Regions from separate parts of the Pseudoalteromonas sp. PAR1 genome, predicted to be linked through region 3. Evidence: predicted binding sites of a transcription regulator. Region 3 holds the regulator's gene; each other region holds the start of a gene.

Region 1 (4,196 bases), on a different contig from region 3:
AAAACAAAAATAAATTTGGTACGGATTGTGCATTTAGCTAGGTAGACACGATTTTTTGAGTATCGATTATGGCCTTAGCAAATGTCCTAAAACCACAATTTATCACAGCCAAACAATATAACCCATGCTTACAGCAAGAAGAGTATGTGGGTGAATTGAGTGAGCTGCGCCAACAAGCCAGTTGGTTAGGCCACTTGGTTGATACCATGCCTGCGGGTGTGGTGGTTTTAGATGGCCGAGGCATGATCGCAAAAGCCAATCAAATTGCCATTGATATGCTAGGTGAACCCCTTGAAGGTGAAAAGTGGTTTAGCGTTATTCAACGCTCATTTCGACCAAAGCAAGACGATGGACATGAAGTATCACTTAAAGATGGCCGATTAATTAAGCTTGATATCACTGCGCTTGCTCCAGAGCCAGGGCAGTTAATTCTAATGACAGATTTAACTGAAACCAGACGTTTACAAAAGCGAGTTGCACATATGCAGCGCCTAAGTGCGCTTGGCAAAATGGTTGCTTCACTTGCTCATCAGGTCAGAACACCGTTATCAGCTGCCATGCTTTATGCCGCAAATTTAGGCTCAAAGCGATTGCCAGAAAGTTCGCGTGGTAACTTTCATACAAAATTAATGTCGCGTTTAAAAGATTTAGAAACCCAAGTGAACGATATGCTGTTATTTGCCAAAAGTGGTGAGCAACAAGTGGTCGAAAGCGTTTCAATGCAACAGTTACTCAATGAAGTAAAAGCGGGGGCGGATGCAATGGTTGCACAAAACCAAAGTACCTTAGCCGTTAACTTGCCAGAACCAGACATTGAGATTGTGGGTAATAAAACCGCACTTGCCAGTGCGATTCAAAACTTAATTCATAACAGTATTCAAATAATTGGCAAACATGCAGAAGTATCGCTTAGTGCTGAGCGCGACACCGCAAATGATAATAGTGTTCGCATCAGTGTAAGTGACAACGGTCCAGGCGTAGATATGAGTCAGGCCGAGAAATTATTTGAACCTTTCTTTACTACAAAAAGCCAAGGCACAGGGCTTGGACTTGCTGTTGTGAGTTCAGTCGCTAATGCGCACCAAGGACGGGTTGAAGTGACTAATAATGCCCATGGGGGGGCATGTTTTAGCTTGATCCTGCCAATAAGTGCAGAATTTACGTCAGCGGAGGCAAAATGAATACGAACGCAATTTTAGTCGTTGAAGACGACGCAGGCTTACGAGAAGCTTTGATTGATACACTCGAAATGTCAGGAATTGATTGCATCGCAGCAGATAGTGCTGAGCAAGCAATGGTGCTGTTAAAACAAGGCACGTATTCATTAGTGGTCAGCGATGTACAAATGGGCGCGATGAGTGGCCTTGATTTACTTCGCAGTATTAAGCTCAACTACCCTGAACTACCTGTACTTATGATGACAGCTTATGCCACCATTGATGATGCAGTTGAAGCGATGCGTTTAGGTGCGATTGATTACATGGCAAAACCATTTGCCCCAGAAGTATTGCTTAATATGGTCAGTCGATATTTACCCGAAAAGGAAAAAGAAACAGACGGGCCAATTGTTGCTGATCCATCGAGTATTAAGTTACTCGAACTTGCGAGCAAAGTAGCGCGTTCAGATGCCAGTGTTATGGTACTTGGCCCAAGTGGCTCAGGTAAAGAAGTGTTAGCCCGCTATATTCATGATAAATCGAATCGTGCAGATGCTCCCTTTGTTGCCATTAACTGTGCCGCTATTCCTGAAAATATGCTTGAAGCAACCTTATTTGGTTACGAAAAAGGCGCGTTTACCGGTGCCATTCAGGCCTGCCCTGGTAAATTTGAACAAGCACAAGGCGGTACCATCTTACTTGATGAGATCACCGAGATGGATTTAGGTCTGCAAGCAAAATTACTGCGTGTACTACAAGAGCGTGAAGTAGAGCGCTTAGGCGGCCGTAAAACGATTGAGCTTGATGTTCGTGTCTTAGCTACGAGTAACCGTGATTTAAAAGAAGCGGTTAGTGAAAATCTATTTAGAGAAGATTTATATTATCGCTTAAATGTGTTCCCGCTGATGTGGAAACCATTAGCAGAACGCCCGGGCGACATTGTTGTATTGGCAGAGCATTTAATTGAGCGCCATTGCCTGAAAAGTAAAGAACCCATTGCTATGTTGACCGAGTCAGCTAAGCAAAAGCTGCTAACACATGCTTGGCCGGGTAATGTGCGAGAGCTTGATAATGTTATTCAACGTGCGCTGATATTATGTGATGGTAACAGCATTCATGAAGATGATGTCTTCATTGAAGAGTTACTAACGGTGGAGATAAAGTCAGTTGCTACGCCACCGTACAATGCACCGGTGTATCAAGAGCAACCCGTTGAAGTTAATTTAGATACAGTGCCACAGGTGAGTGAGCAAGGTAATTACAAAGACGAGCTTAAAGACAAAGAGCATCGTATTATTTTAGAAACCCTCGCACGCTGTAATGGTAAGCGAAAAGAGGTGGCTGAGACCTTAGGCATTAGCCCCCGCACCTTGCGATATAAGCTAGCGCAGATGCGCGATCTTGGGATTGCACTGCCAGCCTAATTCTCCTTCCAAAACAGTGTCAAACAAGCTCACAGCATGTGGGCTTGTTTGCTGTCAAAACTCTGACAAGCAAAATAAATGGTGTAAGCCATTGAAAATATTGGTTTTATTTTGTGGCACGGTTTATGCTTTATCAGTTTATAAGTAAACTGTATTGTCAGAGAGTATTATGAAAGTTCAAAACAGCGCATTATTTCAAGAAATGCAATCTATGGCCCTTGAAGCTAGCCGTAGTAACTCAATTACAAATTTACCAACTCAGACACAGCCTACATCAACGGCACAATTTGGTGATCTACTTACCAATGCATTAGATACAGTGAATGGCTTGCAACAAGAAGCCAAGCAAAAAGTGACGGCTCTTGAAATGGGTGATCGCAGTGTATCGCTTGCAGATGTGATGATTGCTTCACAAAAATCATCAGTTGCATTCGAAGCAACGGTACAGGTTCGTAATAAACTTGTTGAAGCATATAAAGAAATCATGAACATGCCTGTGTAACTAGGTAGTGGAGAATTATCGTGGCGCAATCTAATCAATCAACTGATCTAGCCCTAGCAGGCGGCGGTATCGATTCTACCGATACTGATGATCAACAAGAGCAAAAGTCAGGCTACTTAAGTGCCTTAAACGGTGTAGATGTTTTACGCCAGGTTACTTTAGTGATTGCTTTGGCAATTTGTTTGGCTATCGCAATTTTTATTATCATTTGGGCACGTCAGCCAGATATGCGTCCGCTTGGTAAAATGCCAACGGAAGAGCTTATTCAAACGCTAGACTTTTTAGACGCGCAAAAGATTGATTACGAACTCGATGGTAATGTCATCTCTGTTGAAGAAGGTGAGTACCAAAACATTAAGTTATTGATGGCTCGTGAAGGCCTTGAGCAAGCGCCAAGCTCAGGTACTGACATCATCATGCAAGATATGGGATTTGGTGTAAGCCAACGCCTAGAACGTGAACGTTTAAAACATGGTCGTGAGCAACAACTTGCTCGCACTATCGAAGAGCTAAAAAATGTTACTCGCGCCAAAGTACTTTTAGCTATTCCAAAAGAAAACGTATTTGCTCGTCGCGAAAAACAACCTTCAGCTACAGTGGTTTTAACACTTAAACGCGGCCGTACGCTTGATGGTGAAGAAGTTGACTCAGTTGTTGATATTGTTGCCTCAGCGGTACAAGGTTTATCGCCAGAGCGTGTTACTGTTACCGATCAAAATGGTCGCTTACTAAACTCAGGCTCACAAAATTCACTCGCTGCACGCTCTCGTAAAGAGTATGAAATAGAGCGCAAACGTGAAGAAGAGTACTTAAATAAAATCGACAGCATTCTCATTCCAGTGGTTGGTTTAGGTAACTACACTGCGCAAGTTGATTTAAATATGGACTTTAGTGCAGTAGAAGAAACTCAAAAACGCTATAACCCTGATTTACCAGCAGTGCGAAGCGAAACGACTTTCGAAGAAAATAACATCGGCGGTCTTGCTGTAGGTATTCCTGGTGCGCTTACAAATCAGCCACCTGCAAACTCGAATATTCCTGAAATTGCAGGTCAAGGCAGTGCAGGCTCAGCGACTAACCCTAGCCGTTCTCACAAAGAAGCAACACGCAACT
Region 2 (4,196 bases), on a different contig from region 3:
CTTCATTTCCCGTGTAATGATTTTAAAGCTAAGATGATTTCTTAAGCTTTACAAGGTTTTTAGTAGGTTAGCTTTTTTATTTATTGTCAAAGTAGCACTGAGTGCGTCAAAAAAAATGACAAGCCCCAATGCTAACCTAAAGCCTAGGAGAGAACAATTGAGTTGGGAATATTTAGGCTATTTAGCATCTGCACTGTTAGTTGCTTCTTTGACGATGAGTGATGTGGTAAAGCTCCGCTGGTTCAACCTAGCAGGCTGTATTGCTTTTACCTTTTATGGTCTTGCAATTGGTGCCGTTCCGGTGGCCTTCACCAATGGCTTACTGGCATTTGTAAATATTTACCACATCATAAAGTTAAAGCGTCAGCAAAAAACTGACGCTAAAAACCCTTAATCCTCTTTTTTATATTTAAGCTCGCCTGCAATCCAAGTTTGAGTAACGCTAATATCGTGAATTTCTGATACAGGCACCTTGTAATAGTCTTTATCAATCATAATAAAGTCAGCCCATTTGCCTTGCTCTAAGCTACCAACTTTAAACTCTTGATGTGCGGCATAAGCACCACCTAAAGTAAAAGCACGCAGCGCTTCATCGCGAGATAATAATTCTTGAGGACGCCAGCCGCCTTCAGGCTGTTGATTGTGATCCATTCGTGTAATGGCTGAATATAAACCATCAAATGGGTCGGCAAGCTCTACAGGAAAATCAGAACCCGCTGCAATTACTGAACCTTGCGCTAAAAAGGTTTTCCAAGCGTAAGCCCCTTCAAGTTGTTTCTCAGTTAAACGCTGCTCAGCCATATGCATATCAGAGGTTGCATGAACGGGTTGCATTGATGGAATAATTTTTAGTGTCTTAAAGCGAGGAATGTCATCAGGGGCAACAATTTGTGCATGTTCAATGCGGTTACGCAGTAAAATGCCTCCTGATTTTTTAAACACATTTTCGTAAGCATCTAACACTACATGGTTGGCTTTATCACCAATGGCGTGGGTGTTCGCACTAAAGCCATGAGCAAAACTCAGGTTAAATAATTGTTCAAGTTTCTCTTGGGTTTCAAGCATTAAGCCATGATGATTTTTACGATCTGCATACTCTTCGATTAGAGCGGCACCCCGACTACCCAAGGCACCGTCAGCGTATACTTTGACACTGCGAATAGACAGCATGTCGTTCATATCTTTATAACGACCAGCTTTAAGCATGGCTTCTAGCTTAGGATCGGCGGCACTAAGCATGGCGACGATTCTAACTGGCAGGGTATTTTGCTCAGAACGCTGCTTATATACTTGCCATGTATCATAATCGATACCAGCATCATGGGTTGAGGTGATCCCCAAACTTAGTAAATGCTCACCAGCATTGTCTAATGCTGTATTAATGCTGGCATGGCTTACTTTTGGTACATGCTTTGTAATAAGCGTTTCGGCTTTATCAATAAATACGCCTGATGGCTCACCTGAAGTCAGTTTGATGATTTCTCCCCCAGCAGGTGAATCGGTGGCTGCAGATATCCCAGCTAATTCTATTGCTTTTGAGTTAACCCAGACCGCATGGCCGTCAACCCGAGAAAGTACCACGGGTTTATCTTTTACATATTTGTCTAAATCAGCAGCGGTTGGAAACTGTCCGCCGGGCCATTGTTCTTGGTTCCAGCCGCGGCCAATGATCCAGCCTTGTTTATCTTTAGCAAATTCAGCCAGCATTTTGCCAACCTCATCTGCTGAACGGGTATTTCTGACATCAAGTTGAGACAGATTATTACCTAAACCAATCACATGACCATGAGCATCGACTAAACCAGGTAAAAGAGTGGCTTGTTTGCCATCAATAGTGGTAGCGTCAGGGAAGCTTTTTTTAATTGAGTCATCGCCAGTTTTTACGACTTTACCGTCTTTAAAAACCAGTGCTGAAAAGTGTTGGGTTTCACCTTGGTAGGTTGGTGTATAACCATTTACATTGTAGATAACTGTGGTGTTGGCAAAACAACTCAGTGAAGCTGTTGCCAGTAGGCTGATGATAAGTTTCATAATCTTTTAATTATTTTTTTAATGTATGAAAACAGTATCAGAGTTGCAGTAAACTGCAACTCACAGAAGAAAATTTCGACTAAAAATAACGGCTATTTACTGGCATAAGCCTTGTATTCTGAGAGAGATAGCTTGTTATCTTTATTATTATCGTAATTACTAAACCGAGACCATAAAGCTGGATCTCGAGCAGATTCTGAGCGGCTCAAGAAGCCATCTTCATTACGGTCTAGTTGTTTAAATTTTTCACCAATACTATCTGCAGCGACACTGATTGTACTAAATACGCAACACATTGCGAGGCTGGCAAAGGTTAATTTTGACATTGCTTTAACTCTTATTTGTTAAGTAGTGTTTAAATTCAAGAAGCGATATTTGTTGATCTTTATTTTCATCCCACTGCGCCATATGCTTTTTTAAATGCGGTTGAGATGAAAGTTCTTCCAAAGATAAAAAGCCGTTTTTATCTTTATCTAGGTGATCAAAGCGCTGTTTTACATCCAATGCTAAGCTGTTGAAGCTTATAGTAATTAAGGTACATGAAGCAAGCCAGAAAATTCTCATAATTACTCTCCTTTATTAGGGCGCGCTGCCCTTCGGGTTCTTCCTAGGGGCGATTAACTCTTTGTTGCTCGATTTTTACTTAGCCCACTAGGTTACAAATCTCGCGCCACGATTGAATCGTCCCCAGAGTGAACAAATTTTAATCCACAAAGGTCAACACGCTTTGGTAAAAGTGCTTGCCATAATTTAAGTCCCAAAATTTAAATCCGTTTACACATTCCCTCTGGGATTATGGCAAGCACTTTAAGCCGTTAAGGTTTGAATTTCTCAAACTCTTGTTCAGACAGAACTTGATCGCCGTTTTCATCCAGATCGGCAAATTGCTTAAGTAAGTTATCGTGTTTGGTTGCTTCTGTTAATGAAATTTCGCCATCGGCATTGGTATCAAATTTCGCAAAACGCACATCCATTTGCGATGCTAAAACGGTGGCACTGATAACTAAAAACATCAACGAGAATGCTGCAAAAAGTTGTTTCATCACACACTCCTAATTAATAAATGATTTAAACTCTGCAAATGAAATTTGACCATCTTGATTGCTATCAATTTGAGTGAAGTTTCCATGTAATAAAGCGTCTTCAGATGCTTCAGCATCACTCAAAAAACCATTGCTATCTTTATCTAATTCATTGAATGTATCTTTTAAATCAAATGCATTACTGCTCATTGAAATTACACTCAACAGCACGGCTAGTGTGTAGGTCCTCGTTTTCATTTGCTGTCCTAATAAACTTATTTGTAAGTGCTAATACAATAACAGTGCCAACTTTTATTCTTCTTTTTTATCAATGATTTATGTTATTTTGCTGTTATTGGGTACGAAATAGTTACAGAGTAATGTGTCTTTTTTGCAACGTAATTATTGGTTTTTATTTTTTTATCTTAATTTTCAATTGGTTGTGTTGTTGCAAAATAGCAACGTTGCGCCTGATTTAGGCAGTAAGTTGTCTTTTTTCAGTTCGGATTCAGCGAGTGTCTAAGTTCATTCACGAATAATGAATGCCAGCGTTTCTTATGAGGGTAAGTATGCAAAGTAGCATAGTAATTAAGTGCAAACAGTGTTTAAGCTGGCGACCAAGCCTAATTGGTCAGTTTGTATGTAGTATTTTACTTTCCTTATTACCATTGTGTTTAGTGGTGATTTTGTTTTTAAACGCACTGAATAAACAGCTGGCTGTTACGCAAGAAATTGTGGGTGATAATGATGAAATCACTAAGGTATTTAACAATTTAAAGCAAGACTTAAATAGCCTTGAAAGAGCAACGCGGCAAAATTGGGTACTCAAGAGTGAATCTTTAGATACATTAATTGAAAATAAGTGGAGTTCATCAATTCAGCGTATTGATGAACTGATCTTTTTAAGTCCTACGGCTGATTATATTTTGCAGTGGCGTCAATTAGCTGAGGTACTGCAATTTGCACAGCAGCATCTTTTATTTGAACAAAAGCAAGATGGTGAGTTATTTGCCCCCGCAAGTAAGTTAATTAGTGAGCAAACCAATTGGCTTAGAGAGCAAAACGAATTACGTATAACTAAAAACCAGCAGCAATTAAAAGCATTGCAAACATCTTTTATTAACTGGTTAGTAGCACTTATTC
Region 3 (4,196 bases):
AAACTGGCTCACTATACGACCATGCTACCGGGTGGCTTTGGCGCTGTACGTGAATTAACAGATTTACTGATGTTAGAAAACGGTAAGCCGTTAACTAGCGATGGAACCAGCACATGAATATAGCCCGTATTTTACTGAGTATTGTTTTTGTTTGTTGCATGGTGTGGTTGTGGTATCCGTACTTTAACCAAACAACAAACACAATAAATAGTGAAGACGAGATTATTGCAACTCCCGATTATACGGCCGTTGCACTAAAGCAAACCGCTTATGATGAGCAAGGCAAGATTAGCCATAAAGTGGCTGCTGCAAAAATGGAGCTGTATCAGCAACTTGGGTTTACCTTTTTTGAGCAACCTATTTTTACACTTTATGGCGACCAGCAAATTTGGCAAGTAAAAGCTAAAGAAGCCACCTTATATGAAAACGATCAGCTTATTTTTGAAGGCGATGTTGTTGCTAAAAACTTAACCCATAATGGCATGATCGAAGATATTAAAGCTGAAAACATTAACGTTGATATAGAACAAATGACCATGTTTTCGAAGCAACCTGTGACGCTAACAGGACCAAATTTAAAAATTACCGGTAAAGGCCTAAAAGCTAATTTAAAAACCGAGATTGTAGAGTTAACTAACCATACACGAACCATATACTATGACCAATAAACTGAAGAAATTACTCCTGATCCCAAGCTTATTGATTGCCTTTTCAGGCGTAGCTGCCGAGCAGACAGGCGCACAAATTAGCATAAGCTCAGATCGCCAAACTGGTAAGCTAAAAGATGGCGTTGGTATATTTGAAGGCAATGTCGAAATTATACATGGTAACCGCCGGATCACAGCCGAACGCCTTGAAGCCCATGGTGGTGATACAGAAGGTACTGTTGAGTTAATTATCGCCACAGGTAAGCCTGCTTATTTTGAAGAAAAGCAAGCAGATGGCACGGTAATGAGCGCCAGTGCAGAAGAAGTTCGCTACGACGTAGCCAAGCGCTTCTTAACTTTAAATGGCGAAGCCGAAGTGACTCAAGCAGGCCAAAAAGTAACAGCGAAAAGCATTACCTATGATATGGCACAACAACTAATTAGCGCAGAAAAAGATGAAAACTCAACAGACCGTGTACACACAATCTTAGTGCCTGTAGACAACAAACAAGACGATAAAGGCCAACCATGAGCACATTAAAAGCAGAGCTTTTAGCAAAAAGCTATAAAGGCCGCCAAGTTGTCAAAAATGTGGGTCTTGAAGTTGAAGCGGGCAGTATCGTTGGTTTGCTTGGCCCAAATGGCGCAGGCAAAACCACCACTTTCTATATGATTGTTGGCTTAGTACCTAGCGATAAAGGCAAGATCAGCATTGATGATAACGATATTACACTTTTGCCAATGCATAGCCGAGCACGTTTAGGGATTGGTTACCTACCACAAGAGTCATCTATTTTTAGAAAGTTAACGGTTTATCAAAACCTAATGGCTATTTTAGAAACGCGTAAAGATTTAAATAAACAAGGCCGAGAAGAAACACTCAACAACTTACTTGATGAATTTAGTATTCAGCATATTCGTGATAGTCAAGGCATGGCCTTATCTGGGGGCGAGCGTCGTCGCGTAGAAATTGCTCGGGCATTAGCAGCAAACCCTAAATTTATCTTGTTAGATGAGCCTTTTGCTGGTGTTGATCCTATTTCAGTGTTAGATATAAAGAAAATTATTGAACACTTAAAAAATCGTGGTATTGGTGTATTAATCACTGACCATAATGTTAGAGAAACCCTTGATGTTTGTGAAAAAGCCTACATTGTTTCTCATGGGGAGCTAATTGCATCAGGAACACCTGAGCATGTTTTAGCTGACCAAACCGTACGCGATGTGTATCTAGGTGAGCAATTCAGGCTATAACCAATAAGCCACCATCTAGCGCATCTGCTAAACTAAATAACAATGACAATAAATCGATATAAATTTACCTGTGACTGCACAGGTGTCGATAACACATAAAAGGATTGTTAGGGATACATGAGGCAATCATTACAGCTGCGCATGGGCCAGCAACTTACAATGACTCCACAACTGCAACAAGCAATTCGCTTGCTGCAGCTTAGTACATTGGATCTCCAGCAAGAAATTCAAGAAGCACTTGATAGTAACCCTCTGCTTGAAGTGGAAGAAGCAGATTACAACGATGAAAACATTGGTAAGAACGAGCAAAAAGCTGAATCTGATGATACTCAGCTAAGTGCATCGGCCGAAGAAGCGCCGAGTGAGTACGAACAAGAAAGCAGCGATGCCCTTAACAAAGACACCGTAAGTGACGATTTAGCCATGGATGTGACATGGGATGAGTACATGAGTGCTGCCCCATCAACATCATCAGGTCCAATGCCAGAAGATGAGTCAATTTATCAAGGTGCATCGACTGAAACCCTCCATGAATACCTTATGTGGCAATTACAACTCACACCATTTAGCCCAACTGACGAAGCGATCGCTGTCGCCATCGTAGAGGCAATTGATGACTCAGGTATTTTAACTGTTAGCTGCGAAGACATAGTCGAAAGTTTTAATCAAAATAATGATGAAGAAGAAATCGAACTAGATGAAGTCGAAGCGGTCTTAAAGAGAATACAGTTGTTTGATCCAGTAGGGATTGGTGCCCGTAGCTTACAAGAGTGCTTATGTATCCAGCTTCGCCAATTCGATGCGAGTACGCCGTATTTAGCTGAAACTAAAATGGTTTTATCTGAGCATATTGAATTATTAGCAAGTCGCGACTATCGCACTTTGATGAAAAAGACTAAGCTTAAAGAAAGCGAACTAAAAGAAGTAATGACGCTGATCCACAGCTTAAACCCTAAGCCAGCAGACAGCATAGTTCGCGAAGAGTCTGAGTACGTTATACCCGATGTATCGGTTAAAAAAGTTAAAGGTCGTTGGGTCGTTGAACTAAACCCAGATTGTATGCCAAAAATTAGAGTGAATAGCCAATATGCAGCTATGTCACGCTCAGTAAAATCGAGCAGCGATAGCCAGTTTATTCGCTCTCATTTACAAGAAGCTAAATGGTTTATTAAAAGCTTAGAGAGCCGTAACGATACACTTTTAAAAGTGACCAATTGTATCGTACAGCAACAACAAGCATTTTTTGAACATGGCCCAGAAGCCATGAAACCAATGGTGCTGAACGATGTCGCAGAAATGGTCGAAATGCATGAATCGACAATTTCACGTGTTACAACACAAAAATACATGCACACCCCTCGCGGGATTTTTGAGTTGAAATATTTCTTCTCAAGCCATGTCAGCACAGAAAACGGTGGTGAGTGTTCATCAACAGCAATTCGCGCTTTGATCAAAAAGCTTATCGCTGCAGAAAACTCAGCTAAACCATTGAGTGATAGTAAAATTGCAGATATATTGGCTGAGCAAGGAATTAAAGTAGCTAGACGCACAATTGCAAAATATCGAGAGTCTCTAGCGATACCTCCGTCTAATCAGCGTAAGAGTTTGATTTAGACGTTTTACATAGAAGGAAAATGCTTATGCAACTAAATTTAACTGGTCGTCATGTAGAAATCACTGATTCATTAAGAGACTATGTAAACAGCAAGTTTGCAAAACTAGAAAGGCATTTTGACCACATTAATAATGTACATGTCATTCTAGATGTAGAAAAATTAAGCCAAAAAGCAGAAGCAACTTTACATGTAAATGGAGGCGAGCTCTTTGCCTCAACTGCACACCAAGATATGTATGCAGCCATTGACTCGCTAATCGACAAACTAGATCGTCAAGTCATTAAACACAAAGAGAAATTAGCTCGACACTAAATTATGAAACTTAGTTCACTTACTAACCAGGACTGCAGCAAAGCTGCGGTCCTTTTTAATAGCAAAAAAAGAATCCTTGAATATATCAGCGAGCTGGCTCACCAGCAGCTTCCTCATTTATCTCAACAAGACGTCCTTGATGCCTTACTCAATAGAGAAAAATTAGGCAGTACAGGTATTGGTCGTGGCATTGCTATTCCACATGGCCGCATGAGTGGTGCAGAGCAACCACAGGCATTTGTCATAGTGAGTGAATCCCCAATCAATTTTGACGCAATTGATAACCGACCTGTGGATATTTTCGTTGCACTCATCGTACCAGATGGAGACAGCCAACTTCACCTAAAGACATTATCGACAATTGCTG
Region 4 (4,196 bases), on a different contig from region 3:
TATTGCGTTAAAAATTGCTGCTCACTTTGAAGTGGCCGTTGAGCAATTATTTACACTCGATGACAACGATTAATCTAAAAATCAGTGGCAATCTTACTTATAAATTATCAGTAAGATTGCATCATTTCATTACTTCGGTATGATGCACGACCCTGTTGTTTTTGCACCCTGTGTACTAAAATTAAACAACCCAATTTGGTCAAAACTGGAGTATCGATTAAGCATGAAGAAACTGCTTATTTCACCGTCAAAAATGGCGCTTGGCGAGCAAGAAAGTCAAATTTATCAAAACATCCTCAAGCAAGCCTCTGATATCAGCTTAAACCTAATGGCAGTTAAAGTAGAAAATCATCCTGAAGACTTTTTAGGTTGGTGCTATGAGCTATTAAGTGCAAGCCGCGATCGCATTAATTACGATCTATTAGAAGATAAGCAACTTCCTACGCTAAAAAAACTTCATGACTTATTAATTTCTGCAATCAGCTTTTTGCAGTTAAAAACCTTAAGGGTTGCGCCATGGCCGGTTATCGCAGGCTTCATCGAACAGCATCAAGAGCTAATAGCACTTGATGAGCAACTACGCTTAGCTAATTACATTGCTGCAATTAAATCGCAATCACTGAAAGAGATGATCCCAGAAGACCGTTTAGCTTTTTCTGGTAAACACAGTGCCTCGCTTGATCCAAGCAGCTATAACTTCGACGTTGAATGGTTTGCTTCTACCAAGAACGCAAAAGGTTTCCACCAAATGTTGAGTGATTTACCTGGCGCATTTGATGAAGCGCTTGCACACATTCCACTGGAGGGTGAAGTAACGCAAGAACATTATCAGCATTTTATGGTTGCTTACTTCATGGCATTTAATGGCAGCGATGAAAAACCAACGCTTGCTCCTGCTACTCGCTTACTTGCGATGCGCCGACCTGACGTGTTTACACCAATCGTAAATAGTAAGCTCGATGCTCTTTGTGCGGCATTAGGCATTACTAAGCTTAATAACCGCGATTTTGAGCGCTACTGGCAAGATGTTGTCGAAGCCATTCATAGTATGCCTTGGTTCAAAATGGCCAACGCAGCAAATGAGCTTGAACACTCTCTGGTTGAAATCAAAGCCCTATTACCGAGCTTCTTTTATTATGCAGATAAAAGTACCGCTGATAACTCAAACTATATTAAGTTGTTAAACAAACCTAAGAGTACCACGAGCTCAGCAGGTAAAAAGACCGTACGCCGTGGCAAAGAATCAGCTGAGATACTGGTAGACCGCGCACTAGCAAGCGATGATATCCCTGAACATATCAAAGCTAAGCGCGATTCAATCATCAGTGAAGTTGAAAAAGGCCGCAGCGTCGAAGAAACAATTAGTCTAATGCGTGCAATTTTTGGCTAAGTCACTCTCAAACAAGAAAAACCTGGTTGCTTCGCAATTGTGCAACCAGGTTATTTTTTGCACCACGCAAGTGCGCATGAATAATTCAAAGAAAACTAATTTTTAAAAAATAGTAAGCTTAATAGGCTGTTTTTAAAGTAGTTAAGCATAAAATATCCCTTCCAAAAGTAACTTGGCACAACCAGTGCTACATCGTATCCAGACAACACATAATTATGTCCGCAAACAATAATCAGGCTGCAACCTGAACTAGGGCAAAATCAACATAACAACAGGATACAGAAACATGCTAAAACTAAAAAAAACGTTCGCAGCAAGCGCAATTGCGCTATTAACGTTAAGCTCTACATATACTTATGCTGAAGTAACAGCTAATGCAGCAGCGACTTCTAACTACTTGTGGCGTGGCCAAGAACAAACAGGCGGCGATGCAGCTATCCAAGGCGGCATCGATTACGCTAATGAATCAGGCTTTTATGCAGGTACTTGGGTATCGAATGCAAGCTGGGCTGAAGACATGACTTACGAGTTAGATCTTTATGCTGGTTTTGGCGGTGACATTAATGAAACCGTTAGCTATGACGTTGGTTATATATATTATGCGTATCCAGATGCAGCATCATCTGCTGATGCTGATTTTTCAGAAATCTACGGTAGCATCAGCATGGGCAGCTTCACCTTTGGTGCAGCAATATTAGCAACATCAGCAGCAAGCGGTGACGGTACAGATTTTGGTGATTCACTTTATTTAAATGCTGACTACAGCTTCCCAGTAGGAAGTACTGGCGCAGAAATGGCTCTTCATGTTGGCCATTACTCTGGTGATTTCATCGGTGATGATGACATCATCGACTACGGTGTTTCAGTATCTAAAGATGGCTTTACATTTGGTCTTGCCGACAACGATATAGATGGTTCAGATGTAAAAGTGTACGTCGCTTACGCGGTTGACTTCACTTTATAAAGAATGTGTTACTTGCTGCAACACGAAGGGCCGTAAGGCCCTTTTCTCGTTTTGGACTTTACGTTTTAAGGCACACTATGACCGGTTGAGCCTTGCCAAATGCGATACCATTGTTCACGATTCATAGTAAGCTGCTTAGCTTCAACAGCTGATTTAACACGCTCAATATTACCCGTACCGAGTACCACAGACGGTGCACTCGGGTGCATTAACAGCCAAGCATAAACAACCTGATCAATGGCAGTAGCACCAATTTCAGCACCAACCTGCTCTAACACTGCACGTAAACGTACCGCTTTTTCATCATCACTTGAGAATAAACGACCCCCTGCTAATGGTGACCAAAGCATAGGTTTGATATCAAGCAATTGGCATTGGTCTAAGCTACCATCGTCAAGCGCTTTCATTTCGTAAGGTGAAAACTCAATTTGATTAGTCACAAGCTCAAAGTCTAAACGCGACTGCAACAAGCTAAGTTGCGATGGCGTAAAGTTAGACACACCAAAATCAATCACATCACCATTTGCTTTTAGGGTATTAAATGCTTCTGCCATTTCATCGGCATTCATCAAGTAATCAGGACGATGAATAAGTAATACATCTAAACGATCAGTATTGAAGTTTTTAAGTGACTGCTGTGCTGAGGCAATAATATGCGCGGCACTTGAGTCATAATGATTTGCTTTGCCTTGCAACCCTAGGCTTGCAAAGGCAGGCTTGATACCACACTTGGTGATTATTTTGATTTCATCACGAATGCTTGGTTTTAGTTTAAGTGCTTTGCCAAATTCAGCTTCACAACCGTATTCACCGTAAATGTCAGCATGATCGGTATGTGAAACCCCCATATCGATTGCATTTTCTAAAAAGCTTAAGCATTGCTGTGGCGTTATCTGCCAATCTAACAAACGCCAAAACCCCAATACCAACTCATCAATACAACGTACATTACAATTCGCCATAACGACCTACTTTTCCTAATAAACTCGACTCAAATTAACCGCTTAACCTTATCACAGATTTACTAATCACATCTGTTAACATACAGTTACAAAACAAATTGCTAATTTGTTACTAAACAGGATATTTTAGTACCTAAAAACAAATGTTATAAAACAAGGAATAAAAAATGAAATCATCAAATGTTATGACCGCTTTGGTTGATATTTTTATCAGTCCAAGTAAAGCCTTTAATGGTTTAAAAGAAGCAAAAGGCTGGTCTTTTGTTGCCTTTATTTTACTTGCCGGCATTCTCGCAGCCAGCATGTTTGCTTTTTACAATAAAGCTGACCCGCAATATTTAATCGATCAACAAGTCGCTGTAGCCAGTGTTGATGCCACTATTGCAGAACAAAAAATGATTCGCCAAAGCATGGAGCAAACCATAGATATGCAAGTTTGGTTTGCAATGTTTGGTGGCATTATTGGTTTAGCTGTTATCAATGCTCTGATGGCAGGTTACTACCTATTTGTATCGAAGCAAGACCCAGAAGCTAACTACGGCTATGGCGCGTGGTATGGCTTTGGCATTTGGACCATGATGCCAATGATTATTTCAAGCCTTGGTTTACTTATCTTAGTGTTAACTGCAAGCACTGACCAAATATCACAATCATTATTTAATTATGCTTCAATTAACCAACTTTTAATTGGTTTAGAAATTGGCCACCCACTGTACACCTTACTTGAAAGTCTCAATATCTTTTCTATTTGGGGCATTTTCATCGCAGCTATCGGTTTAAAGTGCTGGACTAATTTCACTTTCAATAAAGCGCTACTGTTTGCAGCTCTACCAAGTATTGTTATTTACGGTATTTGGACTGTAATCGCTCTCGTTTAACT

The links. The regulator sigma-54, encoded in region 3, starts transcription at its own class of promoters, with help from an activator protein. The targets are predictions, from matches to a motif close to GTTGGCACGNNNNTNGNNT.
Region 1: a site for sigma-54 is predicted at 2,694-2,712, ahead of fliE (flagellar hook-basal body complex protein FliE). Genes of this name have one in related genera too.
Region 2: a site for sigma-54 is predicted at 2,688-2,706, ahead of QL229_RS00545 (EF-hand domain-containing protein). Genes of this name have one in related genera too.
Region 4: a site for sigma-54 is predicted at 1,562-1,580, ahead of QL229_RS15230 (TorF family putative porin). Genes of this name have one in related genera too.

What each region holds. Positions count from the first base shown of each region.
Region 1 covers NZ_CAMZMY010000006.1:168,183-172,378, forward strand. The annotation lists gene QL229_RS07105 (ATP-binding protein) at 69-1,181, shown strand; gene QL229_RS07110 (sigma-54 dependent transcriptional regulator) at 1,178-2,581, shown strand; gene fliE (flagellar hook-basal body complex protein FliE) at 2,751-3,083, shown strand; gene fliF (flagellar basal-body MS-ring/collar protein FliF) at 3,104-4,196, shown strand, end outside.
Region 2 covers NZ_CAMZMY010000001.1:116,992-121,187, reverse strand. The annotation lists gene QL229_RS00560 (uroporphyrinogen decarboxylase) at 158-394, shown strand; gene QL229_RS00555 (amidohydrolase) at 391-2,031, opposite strand; gene QL229_RS00550 (EF-hand domain-containing protein) at 2,124-2,357, opposite strand; gene QL229_RS00545 (EF-hand domain-containing protein) at 2,362-2,595, opposite strand; gene QL229_RS00540 (hypothetical protein) at 2,847-3,074, opposite strand; gene QL229_RS00535 (EF-hand domain-containing protein) at 3,084-3,263, opposite strand; gene QL229_RS00530 (HAMP domain-containing sensor histidine kinase) at 3,623-4,196, shown strand, end outside.
Region 3 covers NZ_CAMZMY010000011.1:133,639-137,834, forward strand. The annotation lists gene kdsC (3-deoxy-manno-octulosonate-8-phosphatase KdsC) at 1-117, shown strand, start outside; gene lptC (LPS export ABC transporter periplasmic protein LptC) at 114-668, shown strand; gene lptA (lipopolysaccharide transport periplasmic protein LptA) at 658-1,179, shown strand; gene lptB (LPS export ABC transporter ATP-binding protein) at 1,176-1,901, shown strand; gene QL229_RS11360 (RNA polymerase factor sigma-54) at 2,019-3,515, shown strand; gene hpf (ribosome hibernation promoting factor) at 3,542-3,829, shown strand; gene ptsN (PTS IIA-like nitrogen regulatory protein PtsN) at 3,833-4,196, shown strand, end outside.
Region 4 covers NZ_CAMZMY010000019.1:13,851-18,046, forward strand. The annotation lists gene QL229_RS15220 (helix-turn-helix transcriptional regulator) at 1-73, shown strand, start outside; gene QL229_RS15225 (hypothetical protein) at 224-1,390, shown strand; gene QL229_RS15230 (TorF family putative porin) at 1,677-2,354, shown strand; gene QL229_RS15235 (aldo/keto reductase) at 2,420-3,316, opposite strand; gene QL229_RS15240 (YIP1 family protein) at 3,484-4,194, shown strand.